Linked DNA regions of Roseimicrobium gellanilyticum. The protein of the gene in region 2 interacts with the protein of the main gene of each other region in a pairwise test. Links are inferred from orthologs where the notes say so. Each region holds a gene or a part of one and is shown on either strand. Other genes may lie near its edges. The genes, in order: groL and DES53_RS05740.

Region 1 (15,956 bases), on a different replicon or contig from region 2:
AGGGCAACGTGGTCGACGCCGACTTCGAAGTGGTGGACAAGAACGACAACAAGTCCTAAGCCCCAGCCTTCTTCTTCAGTAGATTAGTTTCCCCACAGCCGGCTGCGAAGCCGCACTCGCGGTACGCAGCCGGCTGGGTGAACCAAACCAAAACACAACACAGAACCGAAACAGCACACAGCATACCAACCATGGCTACGAAAATTACACCCCTGGGTCGCCGCATTCTTGTGAAGCGTGTGAGCTCCGAGGAAAAGACCGCCGGCGGCATTTTCCTTCCTGACACCGCAAAGGAAAAGCCCCAGGAGGCTGAAGTCCTCGCACTCGGCACCGGCAAGGACGATGAAGGCAAGGACGTGAAGGACCTCTTCACCGTGAAGGTGGGCGACAAGGTGCTCATCAGCAAGTACGGCGGCACCGAAGTGAAGGTGGACGGCGAAGACGTGCTCATCATCAACGAAAGCGACGTGCTCGGCATCGTTGGCTAAGGCCCGCGCTGTTCGTTCTGACGCCCCGTTTCCAAAAAGAACAAAAATACTAAGAGATAATACACCATGGCAAAGCAACTCAACTTCGACGAAAGCGCCCGCCAGGCCCTCCTGCGCGGCGTGCAGAAGATCGCCAAGGCGGTCAAGGCCACCCTCGGACCTTCGGGCCGCAACGTGATCCTGGAGAAGAAATTCGGCTCCCCCACCATCACCAAGGACGGCGTGACTGTCGCCAAGGAAGTGGAACTGTCCGACCCCTATGAAAACATGGGCGCCCAGCTCGTGAAGGAAGTCTCCAGCAAGACCAGCGACGTGGCCGGTGACGGCACCACGACCGCCACGGTGCTCGCCGAGGCCATCTATTCCGAAGGCCTGCGCAACGTAACCGCCGGTGCGAACCCGACCTCCCTGCAGCGCGGCATCCTGAAGGCCACTGAGGCCGTCGTCGCCAAGCTCAAGGAAATCAGCGTGCCCGTGACCAAGGCGACCGAAATCGCCCAGGTCGCCACCGTCTCCGCCAACTGGGACACGGAAATCGGCAAGATCATTGCTGATGCCATGGACAAGGTGGGCAAGGACGGCACCATCACTGTGGAAGAGGCCAAGAGCATCGAAACGACCCTCGAAGTCGTGGAAGGCATGCAGTTCGACAAGGGCTACCTGTCCCCCTACTTCGTGACGAACGCGGAGAGCATGGAAGCCATCATCGAGAACGGCTACATCCTCATTCACGAGAAGAAGATTGGCAGCCTCAAGGACATGCTGCCCCTTCTTGAGAAGGTCGCTCGCTCCGGCAAGCCCCTCCTCATCATCGCGGAAGACGTGGAAGGTGAAGCGCTCGCCACCCTCGTGGTGAACCGCCTGCGTGGCACCCTCAACATCTGCGCTGTGAAGGCTCCTGGCTTCGGCGACCGCCGCAAGGCCATGCTCGAAGACATCGCCGTCCTCACCGGCGGCCGCTGCATCACCGAAGACCTCGGCATCAAGCTTGAGAACATCGAGCTTTCCGACCTCGGCCGTGCGAAGCGCATCACCGTGGACAAGGAAAACACCACCATCGTCGAAGGTGAAGGCACCAGCGAAGCGATCGCCGGCCGCGTGGCCCAGATCCGCCGCCAGATCGACGAAACCACCAGCGACTATGACCGCGAGAAGCTCCAGGAGCGCCTTGCCAAGCTCGCCGGCGGTGTGGCCGTCATCAACGTCGGTGCTGCCACCGAAACCGAGATGAAGGAAAAGAAGGCCCGCGTGGAAGACGCCCTGCACGCCACCCGTGCAGCCGTTGAGGAAGGCATCGTCCCTGGCGGCGGTGTGGCCCTCATCCGTGCTCAGGTTGCCATCGACGGCATCAAGCTCGTTGGCGACGAAGCTACCGGCGCCGACATCGTACGTCGCGCGATCGAAGCTCCTCTCCGTCAGCTCGCTGCCAACGCGGGCGTGGAAGGCGCACTCGTCGTCTCCGAAGTGAAGAAGCAGAAGGGCAACGGCGGCTACAACGTGGCCACCGGCGAATACGTCGACCTCATCAAGGCCGGCGTCGTCGACCCGACGAAGGTGACCCGCAGCGCTCTCCAGAACGCCGCCTCCATCAGCGGTCTCCTGCTGACCACCGAGTGCCTCATCGCCGACATCCCCAAGGAAGAAAAGGCCGAGGCTCCTCACAGCCACGCTGACATGATGTAATCAGCATCCGGGCAGGTTCTTGAAACACCAGAATCAGCTCTGAACAATCAGCGGGTCGCAATGCATATTGCGACCCGCTTTTTTGTGCCGCTTCGCGTCAGGCGATACAGTCATCGCTCCAGAACCAATCATGACAGCCCGCGACAGTTTTGAAGAGTTTGATGCCCTCCTGTCAGTATCCAATTGCGACCGTTGGGCTGATGGACAAGGTCTTGAGGATGCCCAGGAACTCCTGGGGAAATTCACCAGCGCTCAGTGGAGCCGTCTGGAACACGAATGGAGGACACGCGACAAGAAGTGGCGCCTGTGTCTGGAATCCGCCCTCTGCCCACTCCAAAGCGCAGCTGAGGGCCGCCTGCTTCTGGAGATGGCATATGATGTTGACCCGGACGTGAGGTACTCCGCGCTCCACACGATCTCGTTCTACTGTGGCGTGAATAGTTCGGGCACCTATTTTTTTTGACGAGAGTTGTCGAGTGCCCGGGTTTTATGAGTCCGCGAAGGAGGGAGGGAGACTCTTGCAAGTACTCCGAAGGGAGATGGAGGCTCGAGCTCCCACGGTCTTTGACGGCTGGGAACTGATGGCCAAAATGTTGGCGGAGTGAACGCGCTGAGGCAGCGGTCAAAATGCAGGATTATCCATCCTTCATTCGGCCCAGGCCATTTTTTGTTATTTTTTTGAAGCTTGGTTGTCGTACGATGTCAGATAGCGTCTTCCCAAAGAGACCCATGAATTTGCGCACTCTCGGAGAACCCCTCATGTGGGCGAAAGCCCTGTGGGAGCGGCGTACTACGATCCGCCTGTCACGCGAGCAACTGGAAGCCCAGCAGCTCCGCAAGTTTCGCCGCTTCGTCGCTTATGTGCAGAAGCGGTCGCCCTATTATCAGAAGATTATTCAGGAGCGGGGTATTGATCCCGCCACATGCGTGCCCACGGATTTCCCTGTGCTGACCAAGCGCGATGTGATGGCGAACTTTGACGATATCGTCACCGACCGCCGCATCACCCGCGAGCGCGTGCTGGATTTCCTCGCCAAGTCGAAGGACCCCGGAGAGCTCTTCGAGGACGAATATCACGTACTGCACACCTCCGGCACTTCCGGCACCATGGGTGTGTACGTGTATTCTCGTGAAGGATGGATTAAAGGTGCGAGCAACATCACGCGTGTGGCGCCGCCGCGACTGCGCCGGCGTTCCGCATTTGTCGCGGCCACGCGTGGCCACTTCGCCGGTGTGAGCCTCATGGTCACGGGGAACCGTGGCACGAACCGCCTCTTCTACAATGTGCGTACCTATGACGTGGGCCGCCCCATGCCGGAGATCATCGCGGACCTGAACAAGTTCCAGCCGCATGCGCTCTCTGGCTATGCTGCCGTACTGAAGGTGCTGGGCGAAGCGCAGGAGAGAGGGGAACTGAAGATCAAACCCGAGCTGGTGGGCAATGGCGGCGAACCTCTCATGCCTGAGGTGAAGACCCTGTTGCAGCGCGCGTTCAAGGCACCCGTGTCCAATGCCTACGCCACCAGTGAGCTGCTCTATATGGGGCTCACGCTTCCGGACTCTGGCCCGGATGGCAGCATGCACCTCATGGAGGACAACCTCATCTTCGAACTGCATGACGACCACACCTGCGTGACGAATCTCTTCAATGAAGTGATGCCTCTCATCCGCTACCGATTGGATGACGTGCTGGTGCCGGACACGGAGAGCGAGAACAATCTGCCCTTCACCAAGATACGCGGCATCGTGGGTCGCGCTGAAGACGCACTCGTCTTCACCAACAGTCAGGGCAAGGAAGATTTCATTCATCCCATTGTCATTGTAGAGCTGGTCATCCCCGGCCTGAATGCCTGGCAGGTGGTGCTGGAGAGCAAGACATCCTTCCGTTTCCGAGCCCGCTTCGAGCCTGGTCAAAGCGAGGCTGAGCAGCAGGCCACCAAGGAACGCATCATGCAAACCGTGGGTGCCCTGCTTGCCGAGAAGGACATGGGCAATGTGAAGTTCACCATTGAGCCGGTGGAAGAGATGGAGATCGACAAGCACTCCGGGAAATTCCGTCTCGTAGTGCGCGACCCTGCGCTGAAGCCGCCAGTGAGAGCGTGATCACCAACAGGCGACTCGATAGGCAATTCCATCTGGAACGCCAGAAGCCCCGAGTGTTGACTCGAAAAGATTGGGAGTACGGAGACCTGTGATCGTTTCCGCTTCGATACGAAGGTACTCCTTTCAGGATTTGCGTGAGAGAAAAGCGCTGCGCCTTGGAAGTCTGGCAGTCGCAGCCTCCTGCAGCGGAATGGCGAGCTTGAAGAGCAAATGCGATGCAAGCTTCACCAGCCAAGTCTGTGAATGTACGTCCACCATCGCTAGCTGGGTGGTGCCCGGGCAGAGCCACACGCAATAAAAAAGGAGCGGCCCGAAGGCCGCTCCCACTGCAATTCAATCTACTCTTAACTTAACCGACTGATTAGAAGCGGATGGTCAGGCCACCTTCAAGGATGTGGCCGATGGAGTCGTCATATCCGGCAACTGCATCCTGACCGTAGAGGAAGCGATAGCCGATGTTGAGGCTGGCAGCTTCGGTCACACGGAAGGTCACACCGGCCTTGGCTTGGGCTGCGAAGTTCCAGTCGCTGTCGGATTCGCCGCTGAAGAAGGCATCGCCGCCGACGCTTTCCACCTCAGCTTCGCTCCAGATCACGCCCAGGCCACCACCGACGTAGATGCCGACAACATCGGTCACATCAACCGTGTAGAGCACGTTTGCAAAGATGGGGACCTGACGGAACTCACCGTCCACATCGAAGTTGCCAAGCCCCGGGACATGGACTTCGGCGTCTTCAACTCCAAGGTAACCGGATTCCAATTCCACTGACAGGCCATTGCCAAAGGCATAGCCGACCGCACCGAGGATGGAGTAGCCGGTGTCAAAGTCGAGGTCGACACCGAAAGCGCTGGCGTCGTCGAGCCAGAGAGCGCCACCGGCGAGGGACAGGTAGGGGCCGCCGACAGGTGCGGAAGCAGGAGTCGGAGCGACAACGCCCTTGCTGGAGGTGTAGGTGCCAGCCTGGCTGGTCGCCACCATGGCGAGACCAAGCAGAGCGAGGAAGCTATTACGAAGAAGTTTCATGCGATTGTGTCTTGGTTTGTCGGTGAGGGTGAATCATGCCCTTGGAGGGCATGATTCCTTCTGCCCTATACGTCAGAAGTTGCCAATCGCATGCACTTTTTTCAGACGGCAACCAATTATTTTTCGAAGTGCCCCAATCCATATTTCTCCACTCCATGATTAATCATGGAGCTCTCCTGGCTCGAACCAGCCTCGCTTGCGGGTTTCTTTGAGCACGGGATCGTTCACGCGCTTCATCCAGGCTTCCATCTTCCCATCCAGGTCACTCACGACCTTTTGGATCTTTTGTCCCTTGTCCTTGCGTCCTGCTCCGCCAAGCAGATTCTTCGTCTCTCCTGGATCGTCTTTTAGATTGTAGAGCTCATCCATGAGATTTGCGTGGAAATGCCGGACATACTTCCACTCTTCGGTCCGGATCATGCGCATGTAAGCCAGGCCGCTGTTATGCAAATCATACTGGCCAAACCAGTCACCACGCCACGAGACAGCTTCTCCACGCAGCAGGGGCGCGAAATTCTCCCCCTCCACCTTCCATCCAGCGGGAGGCGTCACCCCCGCCATGCCGAGCAGGCTGGGATAGTTATCCAGATTGAGCACCTGCTGCGGGATCACCGCACCTGCCTTCGTGACTCCCGGCCAGCGCACCAGCAACGGGATGCGCAGGGAGGTATCCCACATGTTGGGCCGCTTGGGACCACCCACACCGCCGGCCACCCACATGCCGTTTCCCTTCGTGTGGATACCATGGTGTCCTATGTTGTATCCGTGATCGCTGGTGAACTGGATGATCGTCTTGTCCCAGAGTCCTTCTTTCTCAAGCCAGGCAAAGAGGCGCCCGAGATTCCGATCCACACTGTGGATCGCCGCATAGTATTCACGGGTCCAGTTCTTGATCTGCTGTGCATCCGCGCCCTTCGGCAAGGGCACCGTGGGATCAAGATTGGCGAAGAGCTTGCTGTCCTCTTCCGGCACAGGCGCATAAGCGGTGTGTGGCTCGCGGAAGTGCAGGCTCAAGGCAAAGGCCTTTGCTTTGTTATCCCCGAGCCAGCGGATGGCTTCATCGGTAAGCAGATCGGCTCCATATCCCTTCACCTCCTTCGGACCATCGGGAAAATCATAGGTGGGGTTCATGGGTGAGGTGCCGCCACCCAGGAAGCCATAGAAGTGACCGAAGCCCTGCGCTGTGGGATGCGACTCGGGCTTTTCCCCGAGGTGCCACTTTCCGATCAAGGCCGTGGCGTAACCCGCCTGCTGTAGCACCTTGGACCAGGTGACAGCATCCTTCCCAAGGCCCAGTCCGGCTTTGGCCTCATTGGGCGCAATCCAATCCGTGACCCCCAGTTGAGCTCCATACTTGCCCGTCAGAAACGTCACCCGGCTCGGTGAGCACACTGGTGTAACCGTGAAAGCGTTCTCGAAGCGCACGCCCTCCTTTGCGAGACGATCCATGTTCGGCGTGATGCTCTCCTTGTTCCCGTAGCAGCCGAGGGTCCACGAGGCCTGGTCATCCGTGACAATGGAGATGATGTTCAGGCGCGAGGCATCGGCTGCAGCGAGCACAGACGGCAGAAGCAGGCTGACCAGTAGGAGGAAGATGCGGGACATGCCGCTCACAACGCCCCCTTGCGACGATATGTTGCACGCATGTGAAGCGAAGTGGGGACACGATAGCGGACGTTTGCGCATGCAGCCCTTGCGTGTGCGATTAGACTGGAGCACCTCCATGACTGAACCTGCCCAGCAGCAGCAGCAGCAATCCAGACCCAAGCGGCCGCTCTGGAGGCGTCTGCTCCGATGGATGATTCTGGCTGGTCTGACGCTGGTGTTCCTTGTTCTGCTGGTGCTCGGAGGCGGGCTGTGGTACGCGAGCCACAATCGTGTGCGGATCGCCAACCGCGCTCTGGAAACCGTGGGACCGTTCCGCGGCCGCCTTGAGGCCGTGGAACTCGATCGACTGGGCAACTTCGACGTGCGTGGACTGGAGCTTGTGAACAAAGCTTCCGGCAAAACCGTCGTGCGGCTGCCGAAGATCAGCGGGAAATTCGAGTGGGGTGCCCTGCGCTCGAATGCCGTCGAGTCCCTCGTGCTTGAGAATGCGGAAATCCATCTCGATGAGATGGCACTCAAGTCCTTCATGCCGGCAAAGGATGCAGCGAACGCCACAGGATCCACTGAAGGAGCGAAGGGATTCGCAGGGCTGCGTATCGATCACCTGCAACTGAAGGACGCGAAGGTCAGCTTCACCGACAAGGACGGGACACGCCATGAAGTGGAGATGGACTACCTCGCGAACAAGCTGCAAGTGGACGCCCAGGGCCTGCTCAACAGTGGCGAGCAGCAACTGACCATCTCCCACGAAGACCTCGACGTGGAACATGCCCCCTACGGCGTGCGTTTGCTGGAGGCAAAGGGACGCATTAAGAACGGCGTGGTGGATCTGGATGAGGTGAATGTGCAACAGCCAGTGCTTCATGCCACACCCCAAATGCTGGGCGAGTTTGGCATGGATGCCCGCACCGGATCCGCGGCACCCACCACGCTGCCAACCAACGGACCGATGGCACTCGCAACTCCCGGGCTCATTCGCGGCATCCGTGTTGGAAAATTGGCCGTCAAGGATCTCTCCGTGAGTGCCCATGGCTTCGCTCCCGGAAACAGCACGGGAATCGTGATCCCGGATGCCGGCATCGTGATCCCACGCTATGAGGCTGACGACCTGGCATGGAACCCGGGCGACCAACTCCAGGCTGGTGCGCAGCGGCTGCTGTTCCAGGATCTAAGCATTGTCTCGGAGACAGATGACGGGGCGCTGAGGATTCGGGAATTGAGCGTGGCGCTGAATCCCAAGGAAGATGGTCAGCCCTGGACCATCCGCTACCTCCGTGTGAATGACCCAACCATCTATTGGACCCGTGGACTTCACCAAGAACTACAGGAAAAGGCAGTGGAGTTTGGCCTGGGAACGAAGTCTGCCGCAGTTGAGGGTGATGCTCCTGCTGACTCCTCGTCTGCAGTCCCCGGCAATGCAGAAGCCAGCGCAAGCACGGTGCGCATCATGAAGGCCGGCATCACAGGGGCCACGGTGAAAATCTCAGATCTGGAGCTCATGCCTTTTGATCTGTCTGCCAAGGCCGGGCTGATGCTCACGGAGATTGAATTTGGAGCACAGGGTTGGAAGTCGCAAAGCTTCCAATCGCTGGAGGTGACGGAGGGCAGGCTGCAGTTTCCCACGAAGAAGGGCGAGCAGGCTTACATGCCCTTCTTCGAGCTTCCTGCCGGAGAGCTGGTGATGAAACCGGATGAGTGGAATGCCAACCGGAAAGTCGCCCGTCTTTTGCTGGAGAAGCCTGTGGTGCGGCTCCGTGAGGGCAACACTCCCTGGATCGCTCATCAATATACGCTGGAGGGTCCGCCTTACCCGGTGCCCACACCATCCACTGCGAAGGCGGAAACCTCAAAACCACCTCCACCATCTCCCGTGGAGGAACAGCCTCTCGTGGGACCGCCACGACCGATCGAGCAACCGTGGTGGAAGCGGCTTCACTACGGCCAGCTCGCTGTGAAGGACGGGTTCGCGGATCTGGTACTCTTCCTGCCACGACCGGTGGATATGCAGGCGAAGGTGAACATCACCACCGAGCGGACCACGACTGGCGGCAGCCGGCACCATGTGCGCATCGAGGACTTCGCGGGAAAGCTGCCCACGCTCTCCAAGCTGCCCTTCCCCGTGCTTCAGGCAGGCGTGCTGGAGGGATCCGTGCTCCTGCCGGAAATGTGGAGCCAGCGACGCATTGAAGAACTGAAACTCACCGGGGCGAACATCGAGGTGGGTGAGGCTCTGATGAAACTTTTCGAACCGGAGAAGAAGCCGAAACCCAACGAGAACACCGGTGCAACCGCGGACACACCTTCGGAAGTTTCAATCACCACCACGCACGGGGAACCATGGCGTGTGGGCCATCTTCAGGTGGCAGACAGTTCTGTCTCGTTGCAGCACATCGTCCCGGGATCGGAGTCCGTTCACTTTGGGCTCGCCTTCGAAGTGAACGAATCGCCGCTATTGATGGAGGACATTCTGAAGGACTCCACGCCGCAACGCGTCGAGCTGGCAAACATCCGCATCCCTTCAGTGCAGGATCCCTCACGCTCCGTGGCCGAGCTGGAGAAGATTGCCATCTCCCTCAGCTTGCAGGGGCTTGCTCGCAAGGAGGTCGACCACATCGAGATTGTGAGCCCCACGCTCTATGTGGGCGAGGATCTTTTCTGGTATGTGGACTACTATCGCAAGTACATGGCAGCGGGCGCCCGCCCTTCGCCAGACAGCCCCCAAATAGTCGCTGCCAGTGACGATTTCGAATTCGAGGTCTCCAGCGCTGTCATCGAGAGTGAACCGCCCCTGAGCGAGGCCGCATGGAGCATCAAGCGACTACAGGTGCATGATGGAAAATTGGTGATCGCCCCGAAGGGCAAGCCGCTTTTCAAGACTCCCTTCCCCTTCAGCGTAGATACCGAAGTGACGCGAGGCACGCTGCAAGCCGACCTCGCCATTCCGCCAGACACCTACCCCATCCCACAGATCAATCTCAAACTCGTGGGCATGCGCGGTAATGTGCAGTTCAACCTGCCCTTCAAGCAGAAGGACAACAACCTCACGGAAACCTTCGAGGTGGACAGCATCCAGTACGAGGACTTCAAGACGGGAAAGGCCTTCCTCACTGTGACCTATGACAAGGCGGGTATCTACGCGAAATTCGGCGCCGAGGCATACGAGGGCTATCTCAACGGTGAAGCGAATGTCTACCTCAGCGACAGCTACCACTGGGACGGTTGGATCACTGGCAAGGATGTGCAGACCAAGTACCTCGCGGAGATCATGACGCCGACCTACTTCTACATGGAAGGAAAGGTGGAAACCTCGCTGGTGGCCCAGGGAAGCATGATGGAGCTCTACCAGGGAGACGCGTCCTTCAAGAACCTGACTCCCGGCAAGATCAGCATCAAAGCCCTGGATGATGTGATCAAGGACCTGCCCAAGGTGTGGGATCCCCTGAGGCAGCAGATCACCAAGATAGGACTGGAAACCATGCGTGACTTCGCCTATGACCGGGCGGAAATGAAGGCGCGCTTCTACGGACGCGAAGGTAATGGGTACTTCCGGTTTGTGGGCCCCCAAGGGTCACGCAACTTCGACATCAACGTATACGACCACCGATGGACCGACGACAAGGAGGCCAAGACAACGTCCCCATGACCCAGGATGCCTTGACGCCAATCCCCCGGAAAGTCTCGCAAGCCATGCTGGCGTTTCTGCTTCTGGGCCTCTCCTCTTGCAAGTCGTTCAAGGTGGACCTTCAATCACCGGAACCCATCAAGGTGGATGTGAACATGCGCCTGGATGTCTACCAGTACAAAGGTGACGAGCCTGAGAAGCCCAACGAAGAGCAAGCACGCTACGATGAGGCGCAGACCCGCATCCGCAATCGCCTCGCAGAAATCCAGACCTTCAAAAACAACGGCCTGGTGGGCGAAGACCATCGCGGACTGCTTTTCCTTCGCGAAAAACCCGCCGGGGAATGGGGAGACCGTGTGGAGAAGGAGGTCAATGAGGAGAACGAAGACCGCAACCTCATGATTCGCCACGAAGCCAAGGCCAGCAATCGTGCCATGCATGAAGTGCAGGAGGAATTCTGGAAGCAACGCACGAATCGAGCCTTCCATGGCGAGTGGATCGAAGTTGCCGGAGACAAACCAAACACCTTCAAATGGGTGCAGTCCGACGGCCCACGCGAGAAACCCACGGCAGATGCCACCGGCGGCAACAAGCCAGCCGCCGGCACCACGCAGTCCGCTCCCGGGAGCTGAGTTCCTACCTCAGTGGCAGAGGATTCGCGTCCACGGGCGGAGACTTTTCGCCGATGTAGACGGGCTCGCCCAGCATCTTGGGCTCGGTCTTGAGGAACTCGACATCGAGTACCGCCATCACGCGGGCGATGGTCTCGCGGGCATATTGTTTCCACATGATGGCGCCAGTGGCATCCGTGGCATTGAAGGCGACACACTCGGACAAGCCGTTGCGGTGGGCGATGTAGATGGCCCGCTCGTTGTGATACTTCTGGGAGATAATGGTGAACTCTTTCTGGCCAAATACCTTCCGGGCACGAATGACACTATCGAGAGTGCGAAAGCCCGCATAGTCACAGTAGATCTTCGTGGCTGGCACGCCGAGGGCGATGAGCGCCGCCTTCATCTCACTGGGCTCGTCATAACCATTGCGGGAGTTGTCTCCGCTGACAATGAGGTAGCGAACTTTCTGCTCCTTATAGAGGTTTGCGGCTGCCAGCATGCGAGCCTTGAAGAACTGATTGCTGCGACCATCCGTCTTCGGCACGGTACCGAGGACCAGGCCGCACTCCCTGCTCGGTATGTCGGCAATATTGTCATACACCTTGCCCCGCGCCATGCCCCATACCGCAAAGTAGAAGGCGGTGATGGCAATGGCCAGGTGGGTCCCCAGCACCATGATGCGCACCAGCCAGCGTTTCAGGAATTTGTCGAACCAGACCATCTCGCCATGGATCCACTCCCCGAGGGAACGCCGCTCTGGCCTCGCTCCGGTAATAGACGCCGCCACGCCAAATTTCGCGCGACCACCTTGGACCTTGGAATCTTGACGCATGCGCTAGCATCCTGCTCCATGCGAGCGTTGGTTCAACGGGTTTCCACTGCGGAAGTACTTATCGACGGGAAGTCAGCGGCCCGAATCGGGGCTGGTTTGCTTGTCCTGCTGGGCATCGAAGAAGCAGATCAGGATGAGGACATCGAGTGGCTGGCCGGAAAACTCGCCCGGCTGCGTATCTTTTCCGACTCAGAGGGCAAGATGAACGCCTGCATCACCGAGATCGGCGGTGACGCACTGGTAGTGAGCCAGTTCACGCTGCACGCAAGCACGAAAAAAGGCAACCGCCCCAGCTTCATCCGGGCGGCAAGACCGGAGGCAGCGATCCCACTTTACGAAAAGTTCCTTGCCCGTCTGGAGGGGGAAATCGGGAGACCGGTGGGACGTGGGGTTTTCGGGGCGGACATGAAAGTATCCCTGGTGAACGATGGCCCCGTGACGATCTGGATGGACACGAAGGCCAAGGAGTAGGACCATTGAGCAAATCCGCCCTTCGGGCGTCCAAGTCCAGCATGATCGGGTCAGGCGTTGCAAAGACGGTGGACCCATGTATTCTCTGCGCCCAAAATGACCCCTGTGGAACATTTTTTCCTGCGTCCTGCAACGGTGATGTTGAGCATGCTGTTGCTATGCTCCAGCGCGGGTGGTCTGGCGGTGGGTGCTGAGACGACGACCAAGAAGAAGGCGTCTGAGGAAGAGGAGTCTGGCAAAAAGTCCACCAAGGGTGGCAGCAAGACTACCACCACACCTTCCTCCTCCGGTGGAACCAAGTCCACCCCTGAGAAGACCGAGAAGACCGCTCCTGCCACGACCACCAAGTCAGGCAGCAAGTCCTCCAAGGGCAGTTCTTCGTCGTCGAACACTGCTGCGAACACTGCCAAGAAGGAAGAAAGCAAGCCCAAGACCGAGCCTGCACCGGCCCCGAAGCCAAAGATCATCGCCAAGGTTGATCCCCCCAAAGAGGAGCCCAAGACCAAAGAATCCGAAAAATCCAAGGACAAGGAGTCCACGAGCAAAACGGCCGACAAGACCGTGAAGCCGGAGTCAAAAACGGAGCCTGCCAAGCCCGCAGAGCCGAGGGATGTGACCTCCACCTCCAAGGCAACTTCCCGGGAAATGGACCCGAAGGAGAAGCCGGATTCCGAGTTCGGCCATGAAACCGAGGCCGATAAGAAAGCTAGATCCGAGGCTGCAAAGGGAAGCAAGACGGCGGCTGCAGTAACCACCAGCAGCGACATCTCTGGCTGGGAAATCCTTCACTATCAAGGTGCTGACTACGTCACAGCAAATAGCATCCACCGCTTTTATCGGTTCCACAATCTGGAAGCGGACGGCAATCGCGTGTCCTTCACCTCACCCGTGCTCATCATGCGGGCCACGATTGGCAGCCAGGACCTCCTCATCAACAATATCAAGTTCGTGATGAACGACCCGGTGCTGGAACTCAATGGCAAGCCCTGTTTCTCACGGCTGGACCTGTGCAAGCTTATCGACCCCGTTCTACGCCCCAGCTATATTAATACCAGCAGCGGCTTCGACACGGTGGTTATCGACCCGGGTCACGGCGGACATGACTCTGGGGCACGGGGCATCTACGGATACGAGAAGGATTTCGCCCTGAAACTGGCCTTTGCGTTGAAGTCACAGCTTGAGGCTCAAGGCATTCGGGTAGTGATGACCCGCACGACAGACACCTTTATCTCGCTCGGCGGCCGCGTACAGTTCGCCAACAAAGTCCCGAACAGCATCTACGTGAGCCTGCACTTCAACTCCGGGCCAAGCACCGGAACGGGTATCGAGACCTTCGCCCTGACACCTCAAGGTGCATCGTCCGTATACGGCTCGCGTACAGTCGACGCCTACTCCTTCAACGGGAATCAGCGTGACTCGGAGAACATTGCCCTTGCCACCGCCATCCATGCCTCCGTGGTAAATCACTTCAAGCTCGTGGACCGTGGTGTAAAACGCGCTCGCTGGTACGTGCTGAAGGGTTTGGAGCGTCCCGGAGTGCTTTTTGAGGGCGGATTTGTCACCAGCCCGGTCGATGGCCGCCTGATCGCCGCCGACAATTTCCGTAGAGAGATGGCCGCGACCCTGTGCCAGGCCATCATGAACTACAAAAGGGCCCTCCGTCCCAGCGGTGTCCGGCCCATGGGCTCAAGATGAGATAACTTCTCGATAGGCCTTGTGCTTACCGCCGGAGTGACTTAGTCTACCCGCCCACTCACGAAAAAATCGCTGAAGGCATGATCTGCTCGGTGCCGGTATGCGACACTTGCGTGCCCCGAACATGACTGAAACCCAACCTTCCGCTTTTCGACGTTTACTCTCTGGAGTTTTCACCACTGCCCGTCAGTGGGTGGACAACGACTACTGCACCACCGAGGAACAGGCCCACGCCAAAGATCGCGTGGACTGGAAACGGTGCCTTCCCTTCATCATCATTCACGCTGGCTGCTTCGCCGTGATCTGGGTGGGCTTTAGCTGGTTCGCGCTCGCTGCGGCGGTGCTTCTCTATTTCGCCCGCATGTTTGCCATCACGGCATTCTACCACCGGTACTTCTCACACCGCACCTTCCGCACCTCGCGCTTTGTGCAGTTCATTTTCGCTGTCTGGGGCAATACCGCCATGCAGCGTGGTCCCCTCTGGTGGGCAGCTCATCATCGCCACCACCACCAGCACTCGGATGATCATCCGGATGTGCACTCCCCCACCCTCAAGGGTTTCCTCTGGTCGCACATTGGCTGGATCACCAGCCCGAAGAACTTTCCGACGGACTACAGCCGCGTGAAGGATTTCATGAAGCACCGCGAAATCGTTTTCCTCAACCGCCACGACGTGCTGGTCCCCGTGCTCTACGGCATCTCGCTCTGGCTTATCGGCTGGGCTCTTCAGACCTGGGCTCCCGGACTTGGCACGAGCGGCGCACAGCTCTTCGTGTGGGGCTTCTTCATCAGCACCGTAGCCCTCATGCACGGCACCTTCTTCATCAACTCGCTGGCCCACGTCTTCGGCAAACGCCGCTTCAAGACGGAAGACACCAGCCGCAACAGCCTCTTCCTTGCTCTCCTGACCCTGGGTGAAGGCTGGCACAACAATCACCACCGCTACATGCACTCTGCGAAGCAGGGCTTCTACTGGTGGGAAATCGACGTCAGCTACTACATGCTGAAGATCTTCTCCTGGATGGGCCTCATCTGGGACCTGCGTCCGGTGCCCGCGCACATTTACGAAGAAGCGCGCCTCCACGCACAGAATCCTGACGCATCCCACCGCTGATGCGCCGGCGTGAACTCGAGGCGTGTCTGGATCACCAGACGCGCCTCAAAAGTTTACGCCACATGAGCCGCCCGCATCTTGCCATCACTGTTATGGGAGCCGGCATTGCCAGGCTGAACTGCGGCAACGTATGACATAGCAATCCGCCAGCCAATCGCCTCGTGTGCTGCTGAACTGTCTCGTTCAATCGCTTCTCGGTGCCCGCACCTGCTCCACAACTCATTATTGGATGCGCACGCTCCAAGGAGGCGTCAGGCAAGGCGAATTACTCACGCGCCTGAATGCAAGCGAGCTGAGCGGGCCACGTCCACCCTCACGCATCCGCTCTTCATCCTGACAACGGCAGCTGTGCAGAAGGACCTACCGGAACTTCGTCGCAACAAGGACCTGTCATACCACCACGACGCCGCTGCGAATGAGCACGAACAGCTGATGAGGCACACTTCTCTGCCGGTGGTCTGATACGCACCACAGCGTGCTGCTACCGCGAGCCGGAAGAACAAGCTCCGGCAAAAGCACGTGGCCTGCCGAAGCTCATGAGGATGGCCGGGGGATTCCGGTAGACTACCGCGACTGCGGCATCATGCGTCCCATGCCGGCGCCGCTTTCGAAGGAGCGGGGACGGTTCCACGGCAGGCCGCTGGAATCATCGCTGGGCGGTACGGGCACCTTCTTCTTGGGCTCGTCCGTGGCGGCACAGCC
Region 2 (15,849 bases):
GCATGATCACGGCGAGCTGTCGCGAGAGACGCGCCATGGCTGCGCCTTCCTTGACCTTGTCCTTCAGCTTGCCTTCGATCTCATCCACGCGCTCCAGCATGGCGTCCACACCGCCGAACTGCTGGATGAGCTTCGCCGCTGTCTTCTCGCCCACGCCTTTGATGCCGGGGATGTTATCGCTCGCATCCCCCATGAGACCGAGGATGTCGATGACCTGTTCCGGTTTGGAGACGCCCCAGCGCTCGCATATTTCTGCGACGCCGAGAATCTCCGTGTCACTGCCCTGGCGACCTGGCTTGTAGATTTTCGTACGCTCCGTCACGAGCTGGCCGAAGTCCTTGTCCGGCGTGACCATGTACGTTTCGAAATCACCGCGCTCCTCCGCCTGATGCGCGAGCGTGCCGATGAGGTCATCGGCCTCGTACCCATCCAGCTCCAGGATGGGGATGCGCATCGCCTTCAGCAGGCGCTTCGCTGCTGGGATGGCCACGGACAAGTCCTCCGGCATCTCCTCGCGCTGCGCCTTGTAATCGGCAAACATGGTGTGCCGAGGGGTGGGCGCGCTGGTATCGAAGGCCGCCGCGAAGTGCGTGGGCTTCTGATTCTCCCGGATGTCCAGCAGCACATTGGCGAAGCCGTAGAGCGCCGACGTATTGACCCCCTTGCTGTTGAAGATGGGTTTCTTGATCAGTGCAAAATGCGCACGGTACAGCAGCGCCATGCTGTCGAGGAGGAAGAGGCGGTTCGGCATCGGTGCAGGATGGAGAGGCGGGACGGAAGGGCAACAGGCGAGTTCGGAATGCGGAGGCCGGAGTGCGGAGGGATGTTTTTGCGGGCGACGCTCGGATCGGAGCTCCCGGCTAGCGCGTTTTGAGTTGAACTTTGGCCGTGTTTTACGCCGAAGGCGTTGTACATCGTCCAGCCCAAGGTCAGCCTGCGAAGCAGGCGCCACCTTGGGTGGCAGGAGAGAAGACCTTGAACTCTGAAAGAATTCCACAAACAGGCATCAACGACAGTAAAAGGCCGCCTCCGCCCTGCAGCACTTCTGTGGAACGCTTCCAGCGTTCAGCATCTAGATGCCGTAACCCAAGGTGGCGCTTGCCGCTTCGCGGCGAAGCTTACCTTGGGCTGGACGATGTGCAACGCCTTCGGCGTACTCCTGAAATCGGCTAAAGTTCCAATCAACATGCTCCAAGCCTTGTCCTACATCGGCGCATAGCCTTCATGCTTCGGCAGTGCCGGGTCCATGAGGTCCCACGGTTGGGCATCCGCCGTGAAGATGTGGTACGCTGGCTTGAAAATCGAGGGGTCATCCAGGCTCGAAGCGACGACGCCGATGAAGGGGAATGTCGGATTGACCGCACCAAACAACCGCGAACCGCAATCCGGGCAGAAGCCGCGCGTGTGTTGGCCGCCGCCATCACTGGGGCGGTCATGATACTTCGGTGTGCCCTGGGTGATCTTGAAGCCTGTGATGGGGAACAGTGTTGCGGGCGAATAGGGGCCGCCGCTGGCGCGCTGGCACTCGCGACAATGGCAGCAGAACATTTCCATGGGGGCCTCAGTGCACTCGTAGCGGATGGCTCCACAGGCGCAGCCGCCGGTGATGGGGGTGGGTAGTGGCATGGGATTTGCAGATGGGTTTGGATGAAGCAAGCGAGGTCGGGTCTCCTTTTGACACCTGCCTTGGGATCGCGCCTTCCAAGCGTGACGAACGCAGCGGATCACACAGGACATCGGAGTCTGGGATTCCGCAAAAAAGTCAGTATTCAGGCTTCCGTTGCCATGAGGTGGCGGTGCGGAGCTGCGGCACGAAATGGCTCGCCACGTGGCATTTCCATCCGCCTCTGCCCGCTATCTACGGAAGCGCAGGATCGCATCCCTACCGTCCATTTCTTTGAGGGACGCTCACATGATTAAAAATCCCTCGAGAAACTCACCGTCGCTCCCGGGAGGGAGTCGCGGTAGAGCTGTTCCGGGTTTTCCAGAATCCACTTGGAGTCCTTTGACCTGATGCCGAGGGTCAGTTGCTTCAGGTTTGGCAGCGTCTTGAGAGTCTCCAGAAGTCGCACGCTGCACTTCCCATTGCTGATTTGGATCTCCTTCAACTTGGGAAGTCCTGCGAGCTTCGCGAAGACTTCGTCCGTCAGAAATGGGTGTCGATTTGAATTTTCTCAAGGTGCTCCATGCTGCCCAAAACGGTGAAGAGGGTGTCGATATCGCCTTGGGTCATGGTCCCCGATATGACGTCGCGAATAACAAACGTGCGGAGCTTGGGGAAGCGTTGCAATGCCGGGAAAAATCCTTGTGAAAGCTGTCCGAAGTGGTGATGAAGATGGCGTCCGTTTCCGAACGGGACAGGGCCAGCAAACGCTCACGCCACACGATGTTCTCGACATTCGTGCCGCCCCTATACTGTATCAGCGAAGCGACCGCTTTATTCGCCCATGCCGGTCCCGGGGAGGGAGGCTCTCCACCTGCGAATGCCACCTGCCATCGTTTTGCAAGCGCCCCTTGCAGCGCTGCCACGCGGTATATCCGGTACCCGAAGATCCCCAGCAGGGTCACAATAGAAATCACGATCGCCGCGACGACGAGCCAGCGGCTTTTTTTGCGTGTTTTTGAACCTTCGTTCATGGGAATCGATGTCACTCGTTGTGATATCTCACTACCTCTCAATTCAACGAATCTTTCTCTAGAAAATATCCGAATCATTCTCCTCGTTAGCCACCGCATGAAGCATGCGCCGCACCAGCGAGAAGAGCTGGGTAGGGCGATCGGGGAATCGAAGGCATGGGCGCAAACTTAAGCTTCCCTGGATGCTTTGTCCCGGCGAGGCCTCGGATGGTAGCAGGTCGCTGCGAGCGATTACCCCACCAGTTCCTTCTCGAGCGTAATCTCCGACTCTTCCCGCGTGCTCGCCGCCGCGTGGAAATGCACATGCGTGAACACGCGGCGCACTAGTGCCAGGCCCATGCCGCCTTCTTCACGGGCGCCGGAGTGGGCTTGGGCGGCGGCTTCTTCCTGGGAGATACCGCGTCCGCGATGCTTGATGGTGAAGCGCAACTTCGCGGGTTCCATGGCTGCGGTGCAGGTGATGGGGCCCGGAGGCTGGTCGATACCGTAGGCGTGCTTCAGGATATTCGTCAGCACTTCGTCGCAACCCACGAGGATTTGCACCTTGGCATTCTTGTCGAAGCCGGCGAAGTCGAGCCAGCTTTCGCAGAACTTGCGCGCATCCCGGATGCTCTCCGGGGTGCAGGCGGCTTCAAAGACGGAAGCGGGCGGGGGAGTCGCGTCCATAAGGAGAAGAAGGGTGGCGTCATCGCGCGCGCCATCCTTCAGGAGGGCGCGCCATTTCGTGACGAGGGTTTCGATGTCCGTGGACTCATGCCACGCGGCGTCATTGAGAATGCCGAGCAGACCTTCACGACCAAGCTCGGAGCCATCTTTGATCACGGCTTCGAGGATGCCGTCTGACTGCGCGAGCCAGTGCGTGCCTGAGCCGAGTGCCATGGAGGCCACCTTGCACTCCGTGAGACGACGCTGACCGAAGAACGGCTGCCTCGGGCACGCAATCTCTTGCCACGTGCCATTCTCGCGTGAGCGAAAGAGCGGTGGCGCCTGGGCGAATGCGGAGGCCTGCACACGGCGATGCTTCAAATCAAAGAGCAGCACCGTCAGCGCCGCCGCATTGTCACCGGCGTGCATGGCTTGATACAGTGTGTTGTTCAGCGTCGCGAGCCATGCGCTGAATTTTTCCGGCACACACTGCGAAGCCGTGAGCGCGATCTGCGTGGTGAGTCGTGCCATGTCCAGCGCAGCGCTGGAGCCTTTGCCAGTGACATCGCCTACTCCAGCAAGCAGCAGATGCGGATTTGGTGAGTGAAAGAAGTAGCAGTCACCACCAATGCCCGTCGCTTGCTCCAGATACGCCTGCATGCGTAGTGGACCATGCGTCGCACGGGGTTCTGGGAGGAAGGTTTCCTGCACCTGCCGCGCCAGTTCCATCTCCACTTTGCGCTCGGCCTCTTCCACCGCGCGGGCTTTGGCCTGCTCTTCCGCCTCGCGTCTGCCGAGGGTGACGGACACCAGCGCACCGAAGGCCATGAAGATGCGCATGTCCTCTGTGCCGAAGTGCTCGCGATCTTCTGGATTCATTGCCTGCATCACGCCGCGGCAATGCTCTCCATCGAGCAGAGGAATGGTGAGCAGGGCTTGCGTTGCGAGACCCGCATCTTGCCCGGTGCGGCGGTAGTGCTCCGGATGTTTCGCCGCATCCGAGGTATTTACGGCCTCGCGGGATTCGAACACACGACCGGCAATGCCTTGTCCCTTGGGCAAGCGCCATGCGCCCTCCTTCTTCCAATCGCGTTGCGTGCTGTGAATCAGCAAATCACCACTCGCTGCGTCCGGCAGTGAGATGGAACATGCTGCACACCGCATCACTGCGCGCGCGCCATGCAGGATATTCGCCAGCAGCGATTCGAAGTCGCCGGAGCGATTCAGCGAAGCCGCCACGCCAAGCAGTGTTTCCACCAGCAGACCTTCGCCGTGCGTGGAGGGGATGGCGGTCACCGATGTGTCTTCGGCCTCCCGTGGTTGTGCAGGCTTGCTCATGGTTCGAAGCGCGGAAGCGCTGCTCCCAAGGATCGGGGGCACTCCTGCCTGTAGACGCTAACCGAGGCAGTAGATGTATTTGTCCCGGAGGGACAGCGGAACGTTAGCCGGTCGGTGAAGGGAGCCTTGGCGACCGCAACCACCGGATCACCGTGGTGAAAAACATTCCGTCCCGGATGGGACGGCGGAAGAGGGATGGCAGGATCGGATGATGTGTCATCGCCAGGCAGTCCGCTTCCGGCGTGCCCTCCGGGACGCCATGAGGTTTCCGTAGGATCCGGTGGTTGCGGTCGCTGAAGCTCCCTGCACCACCGGCTACCATTCATTGCTCCCTCCGGGAGCAATGAAGGAAGCATCAATTGCGACGTGGAGTTCATCTTGGATTAGCGGCAACGGCTCTCCTGTCTCACTGCATCGAATTACTTCCGTGGCAACGGCGGTGCTGTCCTCTGGCCACTCGTGCCTGTCCTCGGAGTCACGGTGCCACCGCGCTGTTGAATCATCTTGTCCTGCTCCTTGTTCTTGCCCCACACCACGGCGTTGGGTTTGAGGGAGAGCATTTCCATGAAGACATCCACACGCTTCGCGGCATCGCCGACCTTGTCAGACGCACTGCCCAGCTTTTGAATTTGTGTCTCGCTGCGGCTGATGGCCTTGCCTGCTTTGTCCAAGGCGGAGGAGACCTTCTGCAATTCAGATACGGTCTGCTCCTTTCCTTCCAGAAGCGTGCTCACGATGTCCTGCCAGCCACCGTCGATATCCTGCGTGAGATCGATGAGGCCTTTCTTGCTTCCATCCTTGCTTCCGTTGAAGAGCACGTTCATCGCCGTGGTGCTCTGCTCCAGTTCGGCGACGGCGTTCTTCAGTTCAAAGGCGAGGCCTTCATCCTGCTGACCCTCGGGACCGGCGATGATTTTCTTCAGTTCATCCATGGTCTCCTTCACGGGGGTCATCACCAGGTGATCCATGTCATCATTCACTGTCTTCAGCATGTCCTTGGAGACCGTGGCCATGGCTTTCACTTCCACCATCGCTTGCGCGGCGGCATCCACGGCCTTCTTGGCATTCTCATCCAGACCGGGTAGCACGGAGTCCGCGCGGCTCAGGCGCACGCCTTCGATGCAATGCAGCTCTTCGATCGAGCCCTGGTGATTTTCCGTGATGGAGGCCAGCGTAGCCAGGCCTGAGTGCATGGGGTGTGTCCTCAGGGAAATGTGCGACTCACCAAAGAGCGAGCTCTCCAGATAGGGTTGCACATTGGCGGGAATCTCCACCTCGCTCTGCAGGTCGATGCGCACGAGTATCTTGTCCGTCTTCGGCTCATACTGCAGAGCGCCCACGGAACCCACCGGCATCCCTTTGAAGAGCACCTTGGACTTTTCCTTGATGCCGGTGACGTCATCAAATGACGCTGCGAAAGAAAGCTTCGTGCCCGACCCGCCGCCAATTGCCCGGTAGATGGCAAAGAGCAGGATGCCGGCTACTGCCACGATGAGCAGCACCAGCACCGCATCGTAGGAGCCCTTGAGTGATTTCAGAAGTTTCATGGGGAAAGGGGAAGTGGCATCGAGAGCTCAGGCTACAGTGCCTGCTGCAGCGAGGTCCTCGGCAGGTTGGAGAAAGGCGCGGACCAGCGGATGCGTGCTCGCGTGAAATTCCTGCTTCGTGCCGGAGAGCAGCACGGTGCCGCGCACCGCACCATCCCGCTCCGCGCCGAGCATGATGCCGCGTGTGGCGATGCGCTGGAAGCTCAGGAGATCGTGTGTCACCACGATTACTGTCGCTCCGCTCTTCCGGCTGAGGGTGATGGTGAGATCATCGATTTCCTTCGTGCTCACCGGGTCGAGCCCGGAGGTGGGTTCGTCGCTGATGAGCAGCTTCGGATCCAGCGCCAATGCGCGTGCGAGTGCGGCACGCTTCTTCATGCCGCCGCTGAGTTCACGTGGATACTTGTCCGCATGCCGCGACAGTCCCACGGCGCGCAGCTTCATCATCACGGTGTCCTCCAGCAGTTCCCTGTCACTCGCGATCTCCGGGTGGTGCTGCTGGAATGGCAGCGCCACATTCTCCGCAATGGTCAGGCTCTGCAGCAGCGCCCCTGATTGGAAAAGCACGCCCACATCCCGCATCAACGTCGCGCGCTTGGGACGGGGGAGTTGGTGGATGTTCTCACCGAGCACATGCACTGAGCCCTCGCTTGGGGCATCCACACCGATGAGGATGTTCAGCAGGGTGCTCTTCCCGCAGCCGGAGCCTCCGAGGATGGTGAAGACGTCCCCCGCATGCACTTCGAAGCTCACGCCATTGAGCACGCGCGTGCCATTTGGGTAGGCCTTTACCAGGTCCTTGACCACGAGCAGAGGCCCGGTGGCTGGCGTGGATTTGGCAGCGGGTGACATGGTTAGCGTTTCAGAAGCAGTTGCAGGCCGGTGATCACCGCGTTGATGGCGGTCACGGAGACGAGCGCGGTCACCACGGCGGCGGTGGCCACACGTCCCACGGCATCGGAGCCGCCCGTGGCATTGAGTCCTTTGTTGAAGGCAATCATGGCTGCCATGAGAGAGAATACCCATGCCTTGCCGATGCTCAAAAGCACGTCACTGATTTGCGCCCCTTCAAGCGCGCGCACGACGAATTGGTCCACAGACATGCCCAGCGTTTGCGAGCAGATGAGGAAGGCGCCAATCAATCCCACGCCCACGGTGTAGATGGTCATTACGGGCAGCATCAGCGCGAAGGCCGCGAGCACCGGCAGCAGGATGTACCGCGAGAGGTCCACGCCCATTGTCTCCAAGGCCTTGATCTCCTCCGCGATCTTCATGTTCGCCAGTTCCGCCGCCGTGCCGGCCACACTGCGACCGATGAAAACCGTCGCGGTGAGCAGGGGCGCGAGCTGGTGATTGAGAATTACCCAGATGAGCCGTGGCACGCGGTCCTGCATGCTCAACTTCGCCAGCTGCTCCTGCAGCACCAGCGCAATCACGAGGCCCACGCAGAGTGACATCAGGAAGACCGTGGGCGCGGCGCGCACCCCGACGGACAGGGCTCGCTGGAAGAAGGTCTTCCACATGCTGGCGGGCAGCCAGGGACGCTCCATCGCTCCGCGAAACATCGCCGTCGAGAGACCTGGATAGCTGTATTCACTGCCTGGCTTCACGTGAAGAAGAGAAAGAATGTTGCCGTGCTGGGATCAACTGGCCTTGCCCGCTGCCTTCGCCATCGCGAGCGTGTCATACACCGCGATGTGGCCACCCTCGGCGGATTCGAGGCCCACACCGTTGATGTCAAAAGCGGCCCGCAGCGCCTCATTCATGCCTGAGATGGCGAGCCGCGAATCGGGATGCCCATCAAGCTGGTAGCGCTGCATGGCCGCCCAGAAGGGCGTGTTCAGAAAGGTGACGCCGGACAGGTCCACGATGAGCAGCGGAAGCTTCTGCGCGAGCAGTCCCTTCAAGAGCTGCCTGACCGCCGGCACCGCCAGGAAGTCCGCCTCGCCCGCAAACTTGAGGACCTTTCCCCCGGCATGCGACTCCTCTTCATAACCCAGGTGCGGGGACAGATTCATGACCGCGGCTTCCTCATGTGTGTTGCGTGAACGTCCAGCGCATGATGGCGTTTTGTCCTGAGAATCGCAAGTGGGGAAATCGGCGGGCGGATGTGCTGAAGTGACATTTTGGTTTTGCCAATGAAGATGGAGGTGTATGGCATTTGCATGTCGGCGTTTTCATGCCGCGTGACAGGTTCTTGAGTTACTTCGTGAGCGGTCTTGTGATTCCTGAGGTGTACGAGCGCGGTGTCACGCCAGCTTCTTGGTCGTACTACGATCTCGGACGTGTCGCGGAACCTTGGGGAGGCGGTGTGGAACTAGCATGCGGCAAGGTCCTATCACCCGGATGCTCCGCCCCACCTCCGCCCTCTCTAGTCAGGAAGCCGGCGCAGCGGCTCCCCACCGGTGTATAGGCGCGCAGAGCGATAGACCAGAGAAGTGTCGCAATGGAGTGAGCATGTGGTTTGAGTTTACCCGTGACTATCGATGGCGTATGTCACCTCATGACCGAGTTCCAGAAGGCATGCCGTGCGGCGACCAAGGCTGGTGTGGAAGCTGCTGAGGGAACGTCGGATGAAGAGGTGCGTGCCCAAGTGCAGCGAATCAAGCGTCTCAGAAGTACTGGTTCCGCAGAAATCTCAGTACCAGAGGAGTCCTCATCTGTGGATGGTGCGCGGCTAGTGAGGGAAGCTTTCGAAAGCTGGAATGCGGAGCGGATTGCCTACGAGGAAAAGCACGGCAAGGTGATGCCTCTGCCCAAGGTATCGTAAAAGAATGACTGTGCTGAGGTTGCTTCCCTTCGCACATTTCTGGGAAAGCGGAGGTTAGCAGACAGGCCGCGCTCTCAGTTGAACGAAGCTTCACCATGAGGCGCGTTCATATCGGCTCTGATCACATACTCAACCCTTGCAAAATTCCTCAAGGATGCCGAATGTCAGGGTAATCGAAAGCATGCCGGGTCCTACGCAATTCCGACATTACCTCATCGCCCAAGAAGCTGGGGGGAAAAATATCGAGGTGGTACGGTCCGCAGAACAGGTGGGCGTGCTCGCCTTCGATTTGGAGCGGCATGTCTTCGTCCACTTCCACGTCCTGCTGGAGCCGCTGAAGGACAAGACCGTATTCGAGGAGCGGGCGAAGCAGGTGCGCGCTCGTGGCCATACCCGGCTCGCCCGTCTGCTGGACTACGGCGAGGATGATGGCAGTCCCTTTTACATCACCACGAATGTGGATGGGGAGACCTTGCGCAGTTATTTGGAGCGATCGGAGTCCCTCCCAGTGTGGCTTGCCATGCAGGTCACCCACTCTGCGCTGGAAGCCATGCAGGCGTTGATTGAGGTGGGGGATTTCGTGCCGACCCAGCCGCTGGACGCACTCCGCATCATCCAGACTGGACCCCAGTCTGTGGAGGTGGAAGTCGCAGACTACCGCCTCATGGAAGAGCCCGTCGGCAAGGCAGCCAAGGCCAGGCAGGGACGGTCGCCTCTGGAAAAGCAGGGCCAGTTCCTCAATGCTTTTTTTCAGGAGCGATTGGAGAGCGGTGAGTCACCGGCATCGGCCACCCTGCAGACGGCGGATTTCATCGAGTTGCTTCAGAATCTTCTCAGTGCCTGCGGACCGGAAAAGCAGGAGGCCCTCGCGGCCTTGCTGAAGGAGCTTTCCACGCTCATGCCGCCAGCGCCACCTGTGGAGCTGCCCTCCGCGTGCAAGCCGCGTCCCTACCTCGCAGTTCTGCTGGCGGGTTTCACCGAGGTGGCTCGCAGCATTGCTTCCACGGTACGCATCCAGAGTCAGAAGCTGGACCCATATCATCCTTATTCGCTGCGGGGTACCATGCTGAAGCTGGGGCAGGCCGTGGTGGTGGAGCAGGTGCCACCCTCCAGGCTGGCAGGCACGATTCCTGCGGAGCTTTTCCAGCAGGTGCAGAATCTCCCCAAGGCTGGCAAATTTCCCAATCTCGTCCCCGTGCTCTTCGTGGAGGAAAAGGACGGTATCCAGACGGTGGCGGAGACGGCGGTGGAGGGCGTGACCCTTCAGGAAGTGCTGGAGGTGCGTGATACGCTCGGCGTGCAGGAGATCTACCTGGTACTCGCCGGAGTGGATGCTGCTCTGGCCCAGCTTGAGAAAGCCGGCCTTCCTGCGCGGCGTCTGCGTTTGGAGGATGTCTTCCTCTTCACCGGAGTGGGCCAGGAGTCGCCTCGCGACAGCGGTCTTCTCTCTCGAAAGCTGAATGAGTGGTCTGGCTTTTCCGTCGTCATTCGTGCGCATCCCTGTCTGCATGCCATCGCAGGCAGAGGCACAGATCCCGCCGTGCTGCTGCCGCTCGATGCAAACAAGAGCGATGATGCCGAGCCCATCTGGAACGGTGGGTGGATGGCGGCGCTCGGTTGTTTCCTGGCGGGCATGCCGGATGCGGATGCCACGAAGCACGAGGCGGGGATTGCGGAGACAGATAGCGTCCGCCGCCTGCTGGAGGAGGAAGTCCGCCATGCCCGTGAGGGAGCGCCCATCAAGCGTGCCGCATTCCTGGCGAAGTACGCCCGTGTGATGCAGCAGTTTGACGTCGCGAAGTCCGCCCGCACGGGTGCCGTGTGGTCAGAGGTCAGCGGTGGCCAAGCTGCAGCGAGCGCCCCAGAGGCGCAGGAGGCTCCTGTATACCAGCCGAAGGTCGCAGGGCCAGCGCCCGCAGAGGGACTTCGTCAATTGACGCGCCTGCCGGAAAAAAAGGGGGCAACCCCGCCACTGACAAGCGCTCCGGCACATAATCCTCCTCCAAAGCCCACCATCGGCTTTGCCGAGGCGCTCATCCGGCAGACTCAGGCTCACGACCCAGACGACCACTACGAGGGTGGGGGCTTGCGGCCCATTCGTGGCAGAATGCATGAGTTGCCCGAGAGCGAAAGCTCCTGGCGTCCCATGCACGAGGAAACCTCCCTGTGGATCCGGGTGGCCTTGCTGCTCATTGGGTCCCTGGTGCTGGGGGCGATACTCGCGCATCTTTCAGGCCGGGCTCTGTGGCAGGATATCCCGGCTCCCAAAGCGGTGCTGGCCACCGACCCTCTCGCGCCTGATGCGCCCATCATTGACCTGCCGGTTGCGCCCAAGAAGCAGCCATCATCTGGTGCGCCCACCTTGCCAGCACCGACAGGTTCTTCCTTCAAGGATGTGAACTTGGAGCCAAAGGCCACGCCTCCGCGGGCCGGCTCGGCTGCGGGTTCCGTGGCTCCCGCCGCTCCGCGCCCGGCTTCGGCTGCTCCTCCTCAGGCACCCACCATCGCTCCTGTGCCTCCGCCTCCGGCGATGACCAACCCGGTTGCATCGACATCCTCTTTGCCCGCGCCAGTGGTGTCTCCTGAGACAGCGGGAATGGATGCCAAGTTGGATGCCCGGCTGGCGGAATTGCGGCTCTCCGGCGGCAAGCTCCCCGCTGCCTTGCGGGTCGAGACGGAGCGTGCAGCCTCACGGGGAAATGCCGAGGCCATGCTCGCGATGGGCAGATCCAGCCTGCGCGGTGAAGTGGGCGCGGTGGATGAGCGCGCTGCGTACATCTGGTTTGAAAAGGCGGCACAGGCCGGAAGCGTTCCTGCAAATGTGCCTCTGGCAGAATGCCATCTTCAGGGCTGGGGCACGCCCTCGGATCCTGTGAAGGCCGTGGAGCTGCTGAGCATTGCTGTTGCCGCAGGCGACAGCCAGGCTAAGGACCTCCTCGGCGTGTGCTACCGCCTCGGGAAGGGGGTTCCCCGGGATGATGCGCGGGCGTTTGCGTTGTGCAGTGAGGCCTATCGCGCCGGGATCGTCTCCGCCTGTGGGAATCTGGGGGCGCTGTACCTTCGGGGGCAGGGCGTGGCGGAGGATGCGGCTCTCGCGGTGCAGCTCTTTGCCGAGGGGGCACGTCGCGGTCATGCAGAGAGCATGCAGCAGTATGCGCACGCGCTGGAGTATGGCACTGGCATTCCTGCCGACCGCGCTCAGGCGACGCAGTGGTATCAGAAATCCGCTGCTCTGGGCAATGCGGAGGCCTCGGCCTGGTGTCGTGAAAAAGGCGTGGTGTATTAAGGTGGAATAGAGCGGATGCGGTAGCGGGACGCTTCCAGACCCGTCCAGATGACTGTGAGGCGCGTATCTTCCTCCTGAGCTGATGCTCTAAAGTTAGTTTGCGCTCATGGTTTTGTGGTGCATCACCTGATGATGCACCTGCTTCTGCCTCATGGCGAAGTGGTGAAATACCCCGTCAAGAACGTTCAAATAAAAAATCACAAATAGGTTCAACAATTGGCATTCCTGCGTCGTCTCTATTGCACGGATTAGTATCAATACATCGCCAATACATCCATGAATAAGTCGAAATCCAAAACCCTTGCCATTGCCGGTATGGCCATGCTCGGTGCGGCGGCTCTTGTAGTCGCCCAAGAAGAGGCTGGAAAGCCTGCCGAAGTAAAACCGGCGCCCCAAGTGGTGCCCAAGCTGAAGCCTGCGGAGTTCCTCTCCCAGATCGGCCGTGACTCCGCTGAAGTCCGGAATGCCGGACAGGTGACCCTCAGCTATGCGGACGTGGTCGAGCGCACGCTGCCCACCGTCGTCAGCATCGGCACCTATACGACCAAGTCTCTCGCCGGTGGTGGCCGAATGGGCCCCAATATGGACGAAGATGACATCGAGCAGCTTCCGCCCATGTTCCGCGAGTTTTTCAAAGACTGGCTCGAGCGCCATGGTGAGGAAGGCGGCACTCCGGCCCCGCGTGGCAACAACCGCCGCGCTCCCCGTGCTCCTCAAGGACCCCGTCAGACCGGTCTCGGTTCCGGCGTGCTCCTTACCAGCGACGGCTACATCATGACGAACAATCACGTCGTGGAAAACGCTGACCAGTTGAAGGTGCGCATCGGCGGCCAGAACAAGGAGTACATCGCCAAGGTGATTGGCTCTGACCCTTCCACAGACATCGCTCTCATCAAGATCGATGGAAAGGACCTTCCCAAGGCCACCTTCGGTGACAGCGCCAAGCTGCGCGTGGGTGACGTGGTGCTTGCCATCGGTTCCCCGATGGGCCTCGACCAGTCGGTGACCCAGGGCATCATCAGCGCCCTTGGCCGCAGCGACGTGGGCATCATCCGCCACAAGCAGCAGTCCGGTTATGAAGACTTCATCCAGACGGATGCCGCCATCAATCCCGGCAACTCCGGTGGTCCGCTGGTGGATGGTCTCGGCCGCGTCATCGGCATCAACACCGCCATTGAAACCCGCAGCGGTATGTTCTCCGGCATCGGTCTTGCGATTCCGTCGAACATGGCCCTCTCCATCGTCACCGACCTGCTCGATGACGGCAAGGTGGACCGTGGTTTCCTCGGCGTCGTGATGTCTGACGTGGATCCCAGCATGGCCGATTTCTACGGCCTGAATGATTCCCGTGGTGTGACCGTGTCCGAAGTGGTGCCTGATTCCCCCGCGGAAAAGGCCGGCCTGCTCGGTGGTGACGTCATTGTGAGCGCCGACGGAGAAAAGGTCGAACAGCCCTCCAAGCTGCGCCTCATGATCAGCGGCAAGCATCCTGGTGAAGCTGTGAAGTTCGGTGTGATCCGCTTCAACGAAAAGACGAAGAAGCCGGAGAACCTGTCCCTCACCGCGACGCTTGAGAAGCTCGATGCCGACAAGTTTGCCAACGTGGGCCAGCGCCCCGGCGACAAGGGAGGCAGTGCTGACAAGAGCGGTTCCTTCCTCACTGGAGTGAAGATCGAAAACCTCACCAGCGAACTGCGGGATGAATACAGTCTTGATGAGAAAGTCGAAGGCGTGCTGGTCACCTCGGTGAAGGATGACAGTCCTGCCGCCAAGGTGGGACTCCAGCAGGGCGACGTCATTGTTCAGGTAAACCGCCAGAACGTGAAGTCGACTGCCGAAGCCCGCTCCCACCGTGGTGACGAAGACGGCGCCCCCGTGGTGCTGAAGATCCTTCGCGACGGCCAGACGAAGCATATTGTGATTCGCAGCTAACGCGCTGAGTTCATCTCCATCCTATTCAAAGCCGGGTCAGCAATGGCCCGGCTTTTTTGTGTGCAGTTGCCAAACGTAGCTCGCCAGTCCCTTGGCAGGATCTCGGGGACGTTTCAGTTAACCGCAAAGATGCGGAGAGGCAAAGGACGCAGAGGAGGAGAGGGGTTGGGTGCTGGGTATGCGGGGTGCTGAGGGGTGGGACGTTTCGTTGCAGAGGAGGCGGAGACGCGTAGAGAAATGGTGGGCAGGCTTGCTCAGATGGTCGCAAAGCAGCGAAAGCAGCAAAGGGGAAAAAGATGTGTGCTGGGGGAGGGCAGCGTTGCAGGGACGTTTCGGTTAACCGCAAAGACGCAAAAGGGGCAGAGGACGCAGAGGAGGAGAGGGGGGGAGTACTGGGTATGCCGGGTGGTGAGGCGTGGTACGTTTCGTTGCAGAGGAGGCAGAGACGCGCAGGACGCCTATCATCCCAATCTTTGTAGTTTTTTGCGTCTCTTTGTGGCTATCCCCTCAGTTGATGCCGCGGACGCGAAGTCAGGTCTTCTGACCACACAGCGTCCTATCAACTAAGAACTCAACCTCAGTCTCCGAAGTTCTTCTGAGTCTCCGTGTTTGATTCGTCCTGCCGTCCTCACCCTTTGGGCTGCTTCGCAGTCGTCTCGCTCCGCTCGGCGCTGTGTTGAATCCCATGCAGATGACCACATCCACCTCTCCCATTCCCAACCCCTGCACTTGATTGCAGATGTTCGAATAGATCCCCAATTGCACCTAAATGTATTGCCACCACCTACAAGATCCCACCCTCACTTGCGCGTACTCCATCATCACGATAGCATCCGCACCATGAAGCCTTCCTCCTTTCTCTTGCTTCCGCTTGCCATCACAGCCGTGGCGCTCACGATTGGGTGCAAACCGACGCCTCCGGGAAAGGATGACGAGTCCAAGCCAAAAACGCAGACCTCTGTTTCAGGTCTGATCCAAATCCAGGCGGCGAACTACCCGCTGGCCTACTTCGCGGATCGCATCGGTGGTCCGGAGGTGAAGGTGCATTTCCTCGCTCCCGCAGATGAGGATCCCGCCTTCTGGCAACCTACCGAGGCAGACATCGCGGCGCTGCAAAAAGCAGACCTGATCGTGCTCAACGGCGCTACCTACTCCAAGTGGCTGGACAAAGTGACGCTTCCCGAATCCAAGACACTCGACACCTCCGCGGGCTTCAAGAGCAACTACATCGAGGTGAAGGAAGCCACCACCCACAGCCATGGGAAGACCGGTGAACATTCGCATGCCGGCATTGCATTCACCACCTGGATCGATTTTAAACAGGCGCTGAAACAGGCCGATGCCATCCGTGAAGAACTCCAGCGCATCCGTCCGGAGCAGATCGAACTCTTCGCGCTGAACTACGATCTCTTGAAAAAAGAAATCGAAGCCCTCGATGCCGAGATGGAAACCATCGCGAAGAAAATTGGCTCGCAGCCGCTGGTCGCCTCGCACCCGGTGTACCAATACTGGGCGCGCCGCTATGCACTCAATCTGCAAGCCGTGCATTGGGAACCCGAGACCGTGCCGGACGATGCTGCCATGGCCGACCTGCAAAAGATCCTCACCACTCATCCCGCCAAGTGGATGATCTGGGAAGGCGAACCCGCCAAGGAATCCGTGGAAAAGCTCAAGGCCATCGGCGTGCAGAGTGT

What was found.
Region 1: the proteins of DES53_RS05740 (region 2) and groL interact in binary tests that used the Escherichia coli proteins (3 or more experiments, as listed by UniProt). The link is inferred for Roseimicrobium gellanilyticum from one-to-one orthologs.

The regions. Positions count from the first base shown.
Region 1 is NZ_QNRR01000011.1:8,467-24,422, forward strand. Bases 1-2,862 are described here. They hold groL (chaperonin GroEL), read left to right. Parts: upstream 1-554; coding sequence 555-2,171; downstream 2,172-2,862. Other genes in these bases: dnaK (molecular chaperone DnaK), read left to right, coding at 1-59; DES53_RS24370 (co-chaperone GroES), read left to right, coding at 192-488; DES53_RS24380 (hypothetical protein), read left to right, coding at 2,302-2,634. Also shown: DES53_RS24385 (phenylacetate--CoA ligase family protein), read left to right, coding at 2,901-4,274; DES53_RS24390 (outer membrane protein), read right to left, coding at 4,636-5,298; DES53_RS24395 (sulfatase family protein), read right to left, coding at 5,458-6,903; DES53_RS24400 (AsmA family protein), read left to right, coding at 7,022-10,549; DES53_RS24405 (DUF1318 domain-containing protein), read left to right, coding at 10,546-11,160; DES53_RS24410 (SanA/YdcF family protein), read right to left, coding at 11,165-11,974; dtd (D-aminoacyl-tRNA deacylase), read left to right, coding at 11,993-12,445; DES53_RS24420 (N-acetylmuramoyl-L-alanine amidase), read left to right, coding at 12,542-14,140; DES53_RS24425 (acyl-CoA desaturase), read left to right, coding at 14,265-15,254; DES53_RS24430 (hypothetical protein), read right to left, coding at 15,819-15,956.
Region 2 is NZ_QNRR01000002.1:100,015-115,863, forward strand. Bases 5,108-7,862 are described here. They hold DES53_RS05740 (ABC transporter ATP-binding protein), read right to left. Parts: upstream 7,020-7,862; coding sequence 6,195-7,019; downstream 5,108-6,194. Other genes in these bases: DES53_RS05735 (MlaD family protein), read right to left, coding at 5,108-6,167; DES53_RS05745 (ABC transporter permease), read right to left, coding at 7,022-7,777; DES53_RS05750 (STAS domain-containing protein), read right to left, coding at 7,811-7,862. In the rest of the region: polA (DNA polymerase I), read right to left, coding at 1-751; DES53_RS05715 (GFA family protein), read right to left, coding at 1,204-1,626; DES53_RS05720 (hypothetical protein), read right to left, coding at 1,917-2,108; DES53_RS05725 (hypothetical protein), read right to left, coding at 2,230-2,637; DES53_RS05730 (ATP-binding SpoIIE family protein phosphatase), read right to left, coding at 2,869-4,620; more of DES53_RS05735, read right to left, coding at 5,040-5,107; more of DES53_RS05750, read right to left, coding at 7,863-8,185; DES53_RS05755 (hypothetical protein), read left to right, coding at 8,671-8,937; DES53_RS05760 (Sel1-like repeat-containing protein kinase family protein), read left to right, coding at 9,119-12,223; DES53_RS05765 (Do family serine endopeptidase), read left to right, coding at 12,500-14,155; DES53_RS05770 (metal ABC transporter substrate-binding protein), read left to right, coding at 14,996-15,849. UniProt on the Escherichia coli protein: Part of the ABC transporter complex MlaFEDB, which is involved in a phospholipid transport pathway that maintains lipid asymmetry in the outer membrane by retrograde trafficking of phospholipids from the outer membrane to the inner membrane.